2 regions of the Janibacter endophyticus genome follow, and region 2 is predicted to be linked to the other one. Evidence: riboswitches for the same ligand, from Rfam matches in the RefSeq annotation. Region 2 holds a riboswitch; the other holds the start of a gene.
The links. A riboswitch is a leader RNA that binds a small molecule or an ion and turns the genes downstream of it on or off. The one in region 2 is predicted to bind FMN.
Positions count from the first base shown of each region.

Region 1: linked by a shared signal. The riboswitch ahead of JNO54_RS10260 (nicotinamide mononucleotide transporter family protein) and the one ahead of ribD (bifunctional diaminohydroxyphosphoribosylaminopyrimidine deaminase/5-amino-6-(5-phosphoribosylamino)uracil reductase RibD) in region 2 are both predicted to bind FMN.

Region 1 is NZ_JAFEJG010000004.1:2,125,136-2,131,124, reverse strand. It holds gene JNO54_RS10270 (RsmB/NOP family class I SAM-dependent RNA methyltransferase) at 1-450, shown strand, start outside; gene rpe (ribulose-phosphate 3-epimerase) at 458-1,114, shown strand; FMN riboswitch at 1,139-1,265, shown strand; gene JNO54_RS10260 (nicotinamide mononucleotide transporter family protein) at 1,279-2,064, shown strand; gene JNO54_RS10255 (phosphoribosyl-ATP diphosphatase) at 2,087-2,350, shown strand; gene hisG (ATP phosphoribosyltransferase) at 2,360-3,202, shown strand; gene JNO54_RS10245 (PH domain-containing protein) at 3,190-3,612, shown strand; gene JNO54_RS10240 (FUSC family protein) at 3,578-4,690, opposite strand; gene JNO54_RS10235 (nucleoside/nucleotide kinase family protein) at 4,687-5,259, opposite strand; gene hisF (imidazole glycerol phosphate synthase subunit HisF) at 5,307-5,989, shown strand, end outside.
Region 2 is NZ_JAFEJG010000004.1:183,374-189,362, forward strand. It holds gene JNO54_RS00920 (RNA methyltransferase) at 1-747, opposite strand, end outside; gene JNO54_RS00925 (phosphatase PAP2 family protein) at 778-1,512, shown strand; gene JNO54_RS00930 (DUF1206 domain-containing protein) at 1,514-2,314, opposite strand; gene JNO54_RS00935 (HAD family hydrolase) at 2,311-3,108, opposite strand; FMN riboswitch at 3,181-3,311, shown strand; gene ribD (bifunctional diaminohydroxyphosphoribosylaminopyrimidine deaminase/5-amino-6-(5-phosphoribosylamino)uracil reductase RibD) at 3,410-4,468, shown strand; gene JNO54_RS00945 (riboflavin synthase) at 4,468-5,073, shown strand; gene ribB (3,4-dihydroxy-2-butanone-4-phosphate synthase) at 5,070-5,989, shown strand, end outside.

The sequences.
Region 1 (5,989 bases), 1.9 Mb from region 2:
GGAGTCGACGTCGAGGTCCGCACCGGTGACGGGCGCGAGGTCGGCGTCGACGAGCCCGGCGGCTACGACCGGGTGCTCGTCGACGCACCGTGCACCGGGCTCGGTGCCCTGCGCCGGCGCCCCGAGGCGCGCTGGCGGCGCCAGCCCGGCGACCTCGCCACCCTCGGGCCGCTCCAGCGTGACCTGCTGACGAGCGGTCTGGACGCCCTGGCACCCGGCGGCGTCCTCGCCTACGCGACGTGCAGCCCGCACCTCTCGGAGACGACCTTCGTCGTCCGCGACGTGACGAAGCGGCGTGACGACGTTGAGCTGCTCGACACCCCCGCCGCGGTACGGAGCGTCGCCCGGAGCACCCTGCCCGGGCTCGGTGACGGCCCGAGCGCCCAGATGTGGCCGCACCTCCACGGCACCGACGGCATGTTCCTCACCCTCCTCCGCAAGAAGGCCTGATCACCCCGTGCAGATCTCACCGAGCATCCTCTCCGCCGATTTCGCCAACCTCGAGGCCGAGCTCCAGGCGATCGGCAACGCCGACTGGGCGCACGTCGACGTCATGGACGCCCACTTCGTGCCCAACCTCACCCTCGGCCTGCCGGTCGTCGAGTCTCTGATCAGGGTCAGCCCGATCCCCATCGACTGCCACCTCATGATCGAGGACCCCGACCGCTGGGCGCCCCCGTACGCCGAGGCCGGGGCCAAGAGCGTGACCTTCCACGTCGAGGCGGCGAAGGACCCGGTCACCCTGGCCCGCGACATCCGCGCCCAGGGCGCCCGGGCGAGCATGGCGCTCAAGCCCGGCACCCCCTTCGCCCCGTACGAGGAGCTGCTGCCCGAGCTCGACATGGTCCTCGTCATGACCGTCGAGCCGGGCTTCGGCGGGCAGTCCTTCATGGCCGACCAGATGCCGAAGGTCCGCGAGGTCCGTGAGGCCGTGCGTCGCCACGGTGGCGACATCTGGGTCCAGGTCGACGGAGGGGTGTCGGCGAAGACCATCGAGCAGTGCGCCGAGGCGGGCGCCGACGTCTTCGTCGCCGGGTCCGCGGTCTACGGGGCCGAGTCGGCTGCCGCGGCCGTCGACGAGCTCCGCGATCTGGTCAGGCGTCACGCCCACTGAAGCGCGCGGCTATCGTGCTCCCCGCACGTGTCTCGTGACTCGGTGAAACTCCGAACCGGCGGTATTGAGCCCGCGACCCGGCCAGGGCGGCCGGTGAACTCTGGTGCGATCCCAGGGCCGACGGTCATAGTCCGGACGAGAGAGGCACGGCGGAAGGATCAGTCATGCTCTCTGAGCTGCCCGCGGTCGCTGCGACCGCCCTGGCCGACGACGGCCAGAACCTCTTCCAGCAGATCATCGCCGCGCACCTGACGATCGGTGAGTACCAGCTGTACTGGCTGGAGTTCGTCGGGATCCTCATCGGTGTCGCCAGCGCCTGGCTCGGCATGAAGCGCTGGGTCTGGGCCTGGCCCGTCGGGATCAGCGCCAACATCATGCTCTTCGGGGTCTACCTCGGCGCGGTCTTCGGCGCCGACGACCGCATCCCGCTCTTCGGCCAGGCCGGGCGTCAGGTCTTCTTCATCCTCACGAGCATCTACGGCTGGTGGCGCTGGACCCAGATCAAGAAGGCCCGGGCCGCGGTGAGCGACGACTCCGCCGCGATCGTCCCCCGATGGGCGAGCGCCAAGGAACGTCTCGCGATCATCGGCGTCTGGCTGCTCGGCACCGTCGCCGCCCACCAGGCCTTCACCGCCCTGTGGGACGCCGCCCCGAACCCGTACTGGCAGCCGGAGTGGTGGTACTTCTGGAGCGACGCCTGGATCTTCATCGGCTCGATGCTCGCGACCTACATGATGGCGCGCGGGTGGAACGAGTTCTGGCTCGCCTGGATCGCCGTCGACCTCGTCGGTGTCCCGCTCGGCTTCGCGACCGGCTACGTGCCGACCGCGGTGATGTACATCGGCTACGGCGCCTTCGTCATCTACGGCTTCACCCGCTGGGTCAAGGCCACCCGGGAGGCGCAGGAGGTGCCTCGTCCGCAGGCCGAACCGGCGGTGGGCGGCCGCTGAGCGGGACCTAGACTGAGGCACCGTGAAGACCTTCGACGACCTTTTTGCCGAGCTGCGGGAGAAGGCGGTGTCCCGCCCCGAGGGGTCGGGCACCGTCCGGGCGCTGGACTCCGGCACCCATGCCATCGGCAAGAAGGTCGTCGAAGAGGCCGCGGAGGTCTGGATGGCGGCCGAGCACGAGGGCAAGGAGCGGCTGGCCGAGGAGATCAGCCAGCTGCTGTACCACCTCCAGGTGCTCATGCTCGCCAACGATCTGACCCTCGACGACGTCTACTCCCACCTCTGAGGCCACCGCATGCGTATCGCCGTCCCCAACAAGGGATCCCTCTCCGAGCCCGCCGTCGAGATGCTGCGCGAGGCCGGCTACCGGGTCCGTCGTGACACCAAGGAGCTCGTCGTCGGCGACCCCGACAACGACGTCGAGTTCTTCTACCTGCGGCCCCGTGACATCGCCGTCTACGTCGGCAAGGGCCGCGTCGATGCGGGCATCACCGGCCGGGACCTCCTCCTCGACTCGGGTAGCACCGCCGAGGAGCTCATGCCTCTCGGATTCGCCCGCTCGACCTTCCGCTTCGCCGGCCGGCCCGGTGCCGTCGCCGACGCCGAGGGTCTCGCCGGCAAGCGGGTCGCCACCTCCTACCCGGGCCTGGTCCGCGCGCACCTCGCGGAGCGCGGGGTCAGCGCCGACGTCGTGCGTCTCGACGGGGCCGTCGAGACGGCGATCACCCTCGGCGTCGCCGACGCGATCGCCGACGTCGTCGAGACCGGCACGACGCTGCGCAACCAGGGGCTCGAGGTCTTCGGGGACCCGATCCTGCGCAGCGAGGCCGTGCTCATCCGCCGGCCCGAGTCCAGCCAGGGCACCGCGATCGACGTCCTCCACCGGCGCCTCACCGGCGTCGTCACGGCCCGCGAGTACGTCATGCTCGACTACGACTGCCCGGCCGCGCTGGTCGAGGCCGCGAGCGAGCTGACCCCGGGCCTGGAGTCGCCGACCGTCTCCCCGCTGCACGACAAGGCGTGGTTCGCCGTGCGGGCCATGGTCCCGCGCCGGCAGACCAACCAGATCATGGACAAGCTCTACGACCTCGGCGCCCGCGCGATCCTCGTCACGGACATCACGGCATGCCGGCTGTGACCCCCTTCGCCCCCCGCCGCGGCAAGGTCGTGCCGGCGGTCCTCGCCGTCGCGGCCGTCGTCCTCTTCCTCGCGGTGGCGGTCCTCGTGCCGGAGAAGTACCAGCTCGTCGACCGGATCGCCTTCGCCGGCATGGGCCTGGCGATCGCCGCGCTGCTGCTGCGCTACGTGACGATCCGGGCCGTCCCGCAGGACGACGGGCTCTTCGTGCGCAACATCGGCGCCGGCCAGCTCGTGCCGTGGGAGGAGATCGAGGCCGTGCGCTTCTCCGACGGGATGCCGTGGGTGCGCCTCGACCTCGCCGACGGCGACGAGCAGGCCGTCATGGCGATCCAGCGCGCCGACGGGCCACGCTCGGTGCAGGAGGCACAGCGCCTCAGCGACCTCGTGGCTGCTCACCAGCGGCTCTGACCAGCCCGAGCGCCTCCGTGTAGGTCAGACCCGTGACCATGAGCAGGTCGACGACCATCGAGCGGGCCTGCGCGCGGATCAGCTCCGCCGACAGCGACGCACCCGGCTCGCCCCGACCTGCGCCGCCGGCCACCCGCACGAGTGCCTCGCGTGTCTCGACGCCGGTGAGACCCGCGTCGAGCTGAGTGCCGAGCGTGTCGACGACGTCGGCGAGCCGCCGGATGAGGTCGAGACAGCTCTCGGGCACCGCCTCCTCACCCTGGATCGCGACGCCGACCCGTCGGGCGAGCACGCGCAGGTTGCGCACCGCGCGGTCGAGCGGGCTGATCGCCGCCGAGACGAGCCGCACGTCCGCCCGGTGCCGGGCGTGCAGGGGCGAGATGGCGGTGACCTCGCGCGCGGCGCGGGCGTCGTCGCGCAGCCCGGTGATGATCGTCTCGGTGGCGCGGGCCCGGGCGAGCGCCTCGGCGGCCCCGTCGCCGTCGCGGTCCTGGAGCGAGGTCGCGCACGACCGCAGGATCTCGGCGATCTCCGAGGTGAGCCCGACGAGGCCCCGGCGCGGGCGGTTGACCGGTGCGGCGGGCGCGACCATCGCCAGCCCGATCGCGACGACCCCGCCGACCGCGGCGTCGAGCCAGCGCGAGAACGCCTGGTCGGGGGCCGCGACGAAGGTCGTCACGAGGATGGCCTGCACGCCGGCCTGGATCGTGAGCAGCAGCCCGGCACCGACGAAGGTCGCGAGCGTCATCGCGAGCGCCGCGACCACGGCGATCTGCCAGACGCCCGAGCCGAAGACGTAGACGAAGGCGTCGCCGACGAGCACGCCGAGGGCTACCCCGACGACCAGCTCGGCGACCCGGCGCAGCCGTTGGCCGTAGCTCAGCCCGAGGGTGACGAGGACCGTCACCGGGGCGAAGAAGGGGGTCGTGTGCCCGAGCCCGTCGCGGGCCGCCCACCAGGCGAGCGCGGCGCCGCCGGCGGCCGTGAGGATCCGGACCCCGCGGTCCTGCACCCGCTGCAGCCGCGCACGCAGGGTCGCGCGCGGGCGCATGGCGTAGACCTCGTCGCGGATGCTCATCGCGGGCCGCCCGTGTCGACGACGACGTCGGCGCGCTCGCGCACCCCGGCGAGGACCCGCTCCTCCTGCTCGGCCCACTCCTGCCAGTGCGGCGCGAACGTCTCACCATCCCGGGCCAGCGCCCGGTCGCGTCGCACGGCGGCGGGTGCCTCGAGCCAGACGAGCAGGTCGAGCAGGCCGCCGGCCGGCTCGGCGCCGGCGCCGCAGCCCTCGACGAGCAGGTGAGGAGTCCACGGCAGCGGTACCCGCGGGCCGGGACGCCCAGCGGCCCAGTCCCACGTCGGGACGCTCGCCTCGTCCCCGGCGCGCAGGGGGAGCAGCACCTCGTCCGCGAGGATCCGGGCTGCCCGATCGAGCCCGCCCCACCCGGGGTAGAGGTCGTCGAGGTGGAGCAGCGGCCAGCCGAGCCGGGCCGCGAGCGCGCCGGTGAGGTCGGTCTTGCCCGAGCCGCTGCGCCCGTCGATCCCGACGACGAAGGGGGCGGCTGCGTCCCCCTTCGCCCGGAGGGCCTCGTGGGTCGCCGCGAGGACCCGCGCGAGCGGTAGCGCGTCCGGCTGCTGGGATCCCACGACGGGCGAGCCTAGCCGCGCCGCGGCCCCGGGCTACCCTGACGCTCGTGCCAGTCGCCGTCCGTGTCATCCCGTGCCTCGACGTCGACGACGGTCGTGTCGTCAAGGGCGTGAACTTCGTCGACCTGCGCGACGCGGGCGATCCGGTCGAGCTGGCCCGGCGCTACGGCGCCGAGGGCGCCGACGAGCTGACCTTCCTCGACGTCACCGCGAGCAGCGGCGACCGGGCGACGACTTACGACGTCGTGAGCCGCACGGCGGAGGAGGTCTTCATCCCGCTGACCGTCGGGGGCGGCGTGCGCACCGTCGAGGACGTCGACCGGCTGCTGCGCGTCGGCGCCGACAAGGTCGGGGTCAACACCGCCGCGATCACACGCCCGGAGCTCATCGCCGAGGTCGCCGACCGGTTCGGCGCCCAGGTCCTCGTCCTCTCCGCCGACGTCCGCCGCCGCCGCGCCGAGGACGGCTCCCTGCTCGGCGGCTTCGAGGTCACCACGCACGGCGGGCGCCGGGGCACCGGCATCGACGCCGTGGAGTGGTGCGCCCGCGCGGCGGACCTGGGGGCGGGGGAGATCCTGCTCAACTCGATGGACGCCGACGGGACGAAGGACGGCTTCGACCTCGAGCTGATCCGTGCCGTGCGGCGCGAGGTGAGCATCCCCGTCATCGCCAGCGGGGGCGCGGGCGGGCCCGAGCACTTCCCGCCCGCGGTCGAGGCGGGCGCCGACGC
Region 2 (5,989 bases):
GACGTTGAGCGAGTTCGCCTGTCCCACCATGGGGATCCGCACGCGGTGGTCCGACGCGGCGAGCGCCGCGGTGGTGAGCCCGTACTTCTCGGACCCGACGGCGACGGCGACCGCGCCGGAGTAGTCGACGTCGGTGTGCAGCGTCTCGGTGTCGGGTGTCGTCGCGACGACGGCGATACCCCGCTCCCCCAGCCAGGCCCATGCCTCGGTGCGGGTCGTCGCCACGACGGGGACCGAGAAGACCGTGCCCTTGCTGCCCCGCACGACGTTGGGGTTGCCCCAGTCGGTGACGCAGTCGGCGGCCACGACGAGGTCGACGCCGGCGGCGTCGGCCGTGCGCAGCATGGCCCCGAGGTTCCCCGGCTTCTCCACCCCTTCGACGAGGAGGACGAAGGGGTGAGCCGGCAGCTCGACCTCGTCCCAGGTGAGTCCGGGGGCGGGCATCTTGGCGAGGACACCGTCGGGACCCTCGCGGTAGGCGACCTTGTCGAAGGCCGCCCGGGAGAGCTCGACGACCGTCGCGCCGGCGGCGCGGGCGGCCTCGACGGCCTCGGGGCCGTAGTCCTGCATCAGCTCGGGGCAGTGGTAGACGGCGAAGGGGGTGACCCCGGCCTCGAGCGCGAGGGTGAGCTCCTCGGTGCCCTCGAGCACGGTCGTGCCGGTCTCCTCCCGCGTGCGGCGTCGGCGGAGCGCGACGAGCTCCTTGAGGCGGGGGTTCGACGGAGAGGTGATGTGCAGATCGGCCATGACGGGTCCAGGATGCCGCAGACTGAACCGATGCCGAGCAGCGACGAGCCCGAGCCGACCACCCAGACCCGACATCTCGAGCCTCGGCGGCCCAGCCCGTGGCGGCTCCTCGTCGCCTTCCTCGTCATGGCCGCGGCGATGCTCGTCACGGCCTGGGTCGGCAAGCAGGTCGTCCTCGCGAGCTCCTCGGTGCGCGACCTCGACGAGCGCGTGAGCGACGCAGCCGTGACCTTCTCGCTGGCCAGGCCCTGGCTCGTCGACCTGCTCCTCGGCTGGTCGCACGCCACCGAGCCGTGGGTCCTCTACCTGCTGCTCACGGTCCTCGCCGGCGGCCTCGCCCTCCGGGGGCTCGTGCAACGCCGGGCGCTGTGGATCGTGCCGGTCGCGCTCGTCGGGTGGGGTCTGGCGGTCCTGTGCAAGCTCATCGTCGGGCGTCCCCGCCCCGTGCCCGAGGAGGCGATCAAGCACTCCCTCGGCTACAGCTATCCCTCCGGGCACGCGACGAACAGCACGATCGCGATGATCCTGCTCGTCGTGCTGCTCTGGCCGCTGGCCCGCCGGGCGTGGTCACGCACGCTGCTCGTCCTCGGGGCGGCGAGCGTCGCCGCGCTCACCTGCCTCGACCGTATCTTCCTCGGCGTGCACTACCCGAGCGACGTCGTCGCCGGCGTGCTCGTCGGGTCGGCGATGACGGCGGCCGCACTGCTCATCGGGCTGCGCCGGCAGCCGGGGCCGACCCGACCACCTCGGTCGAGCCGCGCGTAGCTCAGTCGAGCTTGGCGTAGCGGGCGCGGACGAAGCAGTACAGGCCGAAGGCGAGGATGCCGAGCGCCACCGCGGTGAGCAGGTAGGGCCCGAAGGGCTGGTCCTTGAGGGACTTGAGCGCCCCGTCGAGCCCGGTCGCCTCCTCCGACTCCTGCTGCCAGGCAGCGACGACGAAGAAGACCCCGACGAGGGCGAGCACGACCCCCTTCGCCGGGTAGCCGAAGGTCCCGACGCTCGTCGCGAGGACGCCCGGGTTCTTCGTGAGGTCGCCGAGGAAGCCGTGAGTGACTCCCTTGCGGACGTAGTACGCGCCGACACCGATGACGACGAGCCCGACGGCTGCGACGAGGACCTGACCGGCCGGGTAGCTCATGAGGGTCTGCGTCACGCCCTGGGTCTGCTCCTCGCTCGAGCCGCTCGACCCGGATCCCGCGGCGAAGCGCACCGCCGTCCATGCGATCGCGGCGTAGACGACGGCCTTGGCACCCGACTTCGCCCGGTCGGTCGCCTCGCTCTCCCCGGACGGGGGCGAGACGACCTCGGTGAGGTACCAGAGGGCCAGCGCACCGGCGCCGACGACGAAGACCCACAGGGTCACCGTGCCGAGCGGCTGCGACGCGAGGGCCGCGAAGGCGCCCGACTGGTCGGCCTGTCCGCCTCCTCCGCCCCAGGCGACCTGGAGCGCGATGACGGCGATGACGACGTGCAGCAGCCCGTTGACGACGTGGCCGACGCGGGCGAGCGCGATGAGTGCCGGGTGAGAACCGATCGCGTCGGCGGTGCGGCGGGCTTCCTGGGTCACACCAGCGAGCGTAGGACCTCCGCGAGCCCGTCGGCCTCTACGGTGCCGGTCACCTCGTCGGCAGCCGCCTTGACCTCGTCCGGGGCCTGCCCCATGGCGACACCGCGCGCCGCCCAGCGGAGCATCTCGAGGTCGTTGCGCTGGTCGCCGACGGCGACCGTGAGGTGCGGCTCGACGTGGAGGCGACGGCGGACGATCTCCAGCGCCGACCCCTTCGACACGCCCTCGGGGTTGATGTCGAGCCAAGCGGTGAAACCGATGGCGTACGTGACCCCGTGCAGGCCCGCCTGCTCGACGATCTCGGCGAACTCCTCGGGTGTCGCCTCGGGCATGCGGAAGGTCACACGGGTCGTGCGGTGGCGCAGCAGCTCGTCCCACGGCACGACGGTCTGCGCGCCCTGGAGCTCGTCCTCGGGGTAGGGGGCGCTGAGCCGGTGCCCGACGCCGAGCTCCTCGACCGCGACGAGCGCGTCGGGCATCACGGTGCGCAGCCGGGTGAGCACCGGTGCCGGGTCGAAGGTGACGATGTCGTCGTCGTCGACCGTCCAGCCGTCTGGCGCTTCGGGGTCGAGCCGGACGGTCACCGCACCGTTGGAGCAGACGGCCCATCCGGTCTGCAGGTCGAGCATCTCAGCGATGGGCATCGTCGCGACGACGCTGCGCCCGGTCGCGATGACGACGTGGTGACCCGCAGCGCGGACCGCGTCGATCGCCTCCTTGACCGCCGGGCGCAGCGTGCCGTCGTGAGTGATCGTCGTGCCGTCGATGTCCAGGCAGATGAGGTGCGGATCCACGACGCTCACGCTAGACGGTCCGGTGTGCGGCACGTCATGGCGGCGTCGTCGCGGGTCGGGGTACCGTCGAGCCATCGTGCTCCGGGGTCGGTGCAATTCCGAGCCGGCGGTGACAGTCCGCGACCCGCTCGCAGCCAGCGAGCGGTTGACGAGGTGAAACTCCTCGACCGACGGTGAAAGTCCGGAAGGGAGGCAGCACGACGGGCAGGCGCATTCCCCGACGACGGGCGCGCCGCAGCCCTGACGCGACCTCGCGCGCACGCACACCCCGGAGCTGGACCGACACCGACCGGAGGCAGCCGTGGGGACCACGCCCGAAGACACCACGTGGATGCGTCGTGCCCTCGAGCTCGCGGCCCTCGGACCCGCCGTCGACCCCAACCCCCGGGTCGGCTGCGTCGTCGTCGCCCCCGGCCCGGACGGTCAGCCCGAGGTCGTCGGCGAGGGCTGGCACCGAGGAGCCGGGACCGCGCACGCCGAGGTCGGGGCCCTCGAGGCCGCCGGCGACCGGGCGAAGGGCGCGACCGCCTACGTCACCCTCGAGCCGTGCTCCCACACCGGACGCACCGGCCCGTGCACCGAACGCCTCCTCGCCGCCGGGATCGCCCGGGTCCTCCACGCGGCGTCCGACCCGGGGGCGACCTCGGGCGGCGGCGGGGACGTCCTGCGCGCCGCCGGCGTCCAGGTCGAGCACGGGGTGCTCGAGGACGAGGCCCTCGAACTCGTCCGGGACTGGCGTATCGCCACGACCCTGGGCCGGCCCCGCGTCACGTGGAAGTACGCCTCCACCCTCGACGGTCGGCTGGCCGCCGCCGACGGGACGAGCCGGTGGATCACCGGGCCCGAGGCCCGCGCCGAGGTCGGCCGGGAGCGCGCCGCGCACGGCGCGGTCCTCACCGGCACCGGCACCGCGCTGACCGACGACCCGCACCTCACCGCCCGCGCCGCCGACGGAAGCCTGCTCCCCCACCAGCCCCTGCGGGTCGTCATGGGCGAGCGCCCGCTGCCGGACGGGGCGAGGGTCCTCGACGACGCGGCACCCTCCCTTCGCCTGACGACCCGGGACGTCCACGCCGCCCTCGCCGCCCTCCACGAGCGGGAGATCCGGTCGGTCTGGCTCGAGTGCGGACCAGCGCTTGCTGCCGCCTTCTGGCGGGCGGGGTGCGTCGACGACGTCGTGGCCTACGTCGCACCCGCGCTGCTCGGCACCGGGCCCGCCGCCGTCGGCGACCTGGGCATCACGACCATCGCGGACGCCCACCGCCTCATCACCCGCGCCGTCCGCCAGGTCGGCGACGACGTCCGGATCGACCTGCGGGTCGAGCGCCCCACCCACCCCACGAGCTGCGAGGAGCAGTGATGTTCACCGGGATCATCGAGAAGATCGGCACCGTCCTGGCCGTCGAGCACGGCACGGGTGAGGACGCCCGCCTCACCGTCGGTGCGAGCACCGTGCTCGCCGACGCGCGGCACGGCTGCTCGATCGCCGTCGCCGGGGTCTGCCTCACCGTCGTCGAGCACGACGAGAGCCGCTTCGTCGCCGACGTCATGGGCGAGACCCTCCGCTGGACGACCCTCGGCGCGCTCCAGGTCGGTGACCGGGTCAACCTCGAGCGGGCGCTGCGGGCTGACGGGCGGCTCGACGGGCACATCGTCCAGGGGCACGTCGACGGCGTCGGCGAGGTCGTCGGACGCACCGCGCACGAGCGCTGGGAGGTCGTCACCGTGCGAGCGCCCGAGGAGCTGCGCTCCCAGGTCGTGCGCAAGGGCTCCGTCGCCGTCGACGGCACCTCGCTGACCGTCAGCGCCGTCGCCGACGACACCTTCGAGGTCTCGCTCATCCCCGAGACGCTCACCGCGACCACGCTCGGCGCCCTCTCCCCCGGCGACCGGGTCAACCTCGAGACAGACGTCCTCGCGAAGTACGTCGCCGGCCTCCTCACCCGGACGGAGTCGACGGCATGACCTTCGCGACGATCCCCCAGGCGCTCGACGCGCTGCGTGTCGGCCGGCCGGTGCTGGTCCTCGACGACGCCGATCGGGAGAACGAGGGCGATGTCGTCCTCGCTGCGCAGAGCGCCACCCCCGAGTGGCTCGCCTGGACGATCCGGCACACCTCTGGGTACATCTGCGCGCCGATGCCCAACGAGATCGCCGACCGGCTCGACCTGCCGCTCATGGTCGCTCGCAACGAGGACTCGCTCCGGACCGCCTACACGATCACCGTCGACGCTGCCGAGGGCGTGACGACGGGGATCAGCGCCGCCGACCGGGCGCGGACGCTGCGCGTCCTCGCCGACCCTGTGGCCACCCCGGGCGACCTCGTCCGCCCTGGCCACGTCGTCCCCCTCCGAGCCCGCGAGGGGGGTGTGCTCACCCGCCGGGGCCATACCGAGGCCACCGTCGACCTCTGCCGGCTCGCCGGGCTGGCGCCCGTCGGCGCCATCGGGGAGCTCACGGCGGACGACGGGACGATGCTGCGGACCAACGACGTGCTCGCGCTCGGCGCGCAGATGGACCTGCCCGTCGTGACGATCACCGACCTCGCCGCCTGGCGCGAGCTCTACGACCGGGTGGAGCGGGTGGCCACGACGACGCTGCCGACCCGGCACGGGCGGCTGACGATGCACGGCTATCGCGACCTCGTCACCGGCGACGAGCACCTGGCCATCACCCGACCCGGAGGGACCCGGGTGAGGGTGCACTCCGAGTGCCTCACCGGGGACGCGCTCGGCTCGACCCGCTGCGACTGCGGGCCCCAGCTCGACGCGGCGATCGCCGAGGTCGCCAGCCACGGCGGCGCCGTGGTCTACCTGCGCGGGCACGAGGGTCGTGGCGTCGGGCTGCTCGAGAAGCTCCGGGCCTATGCCGAGCAGGACGC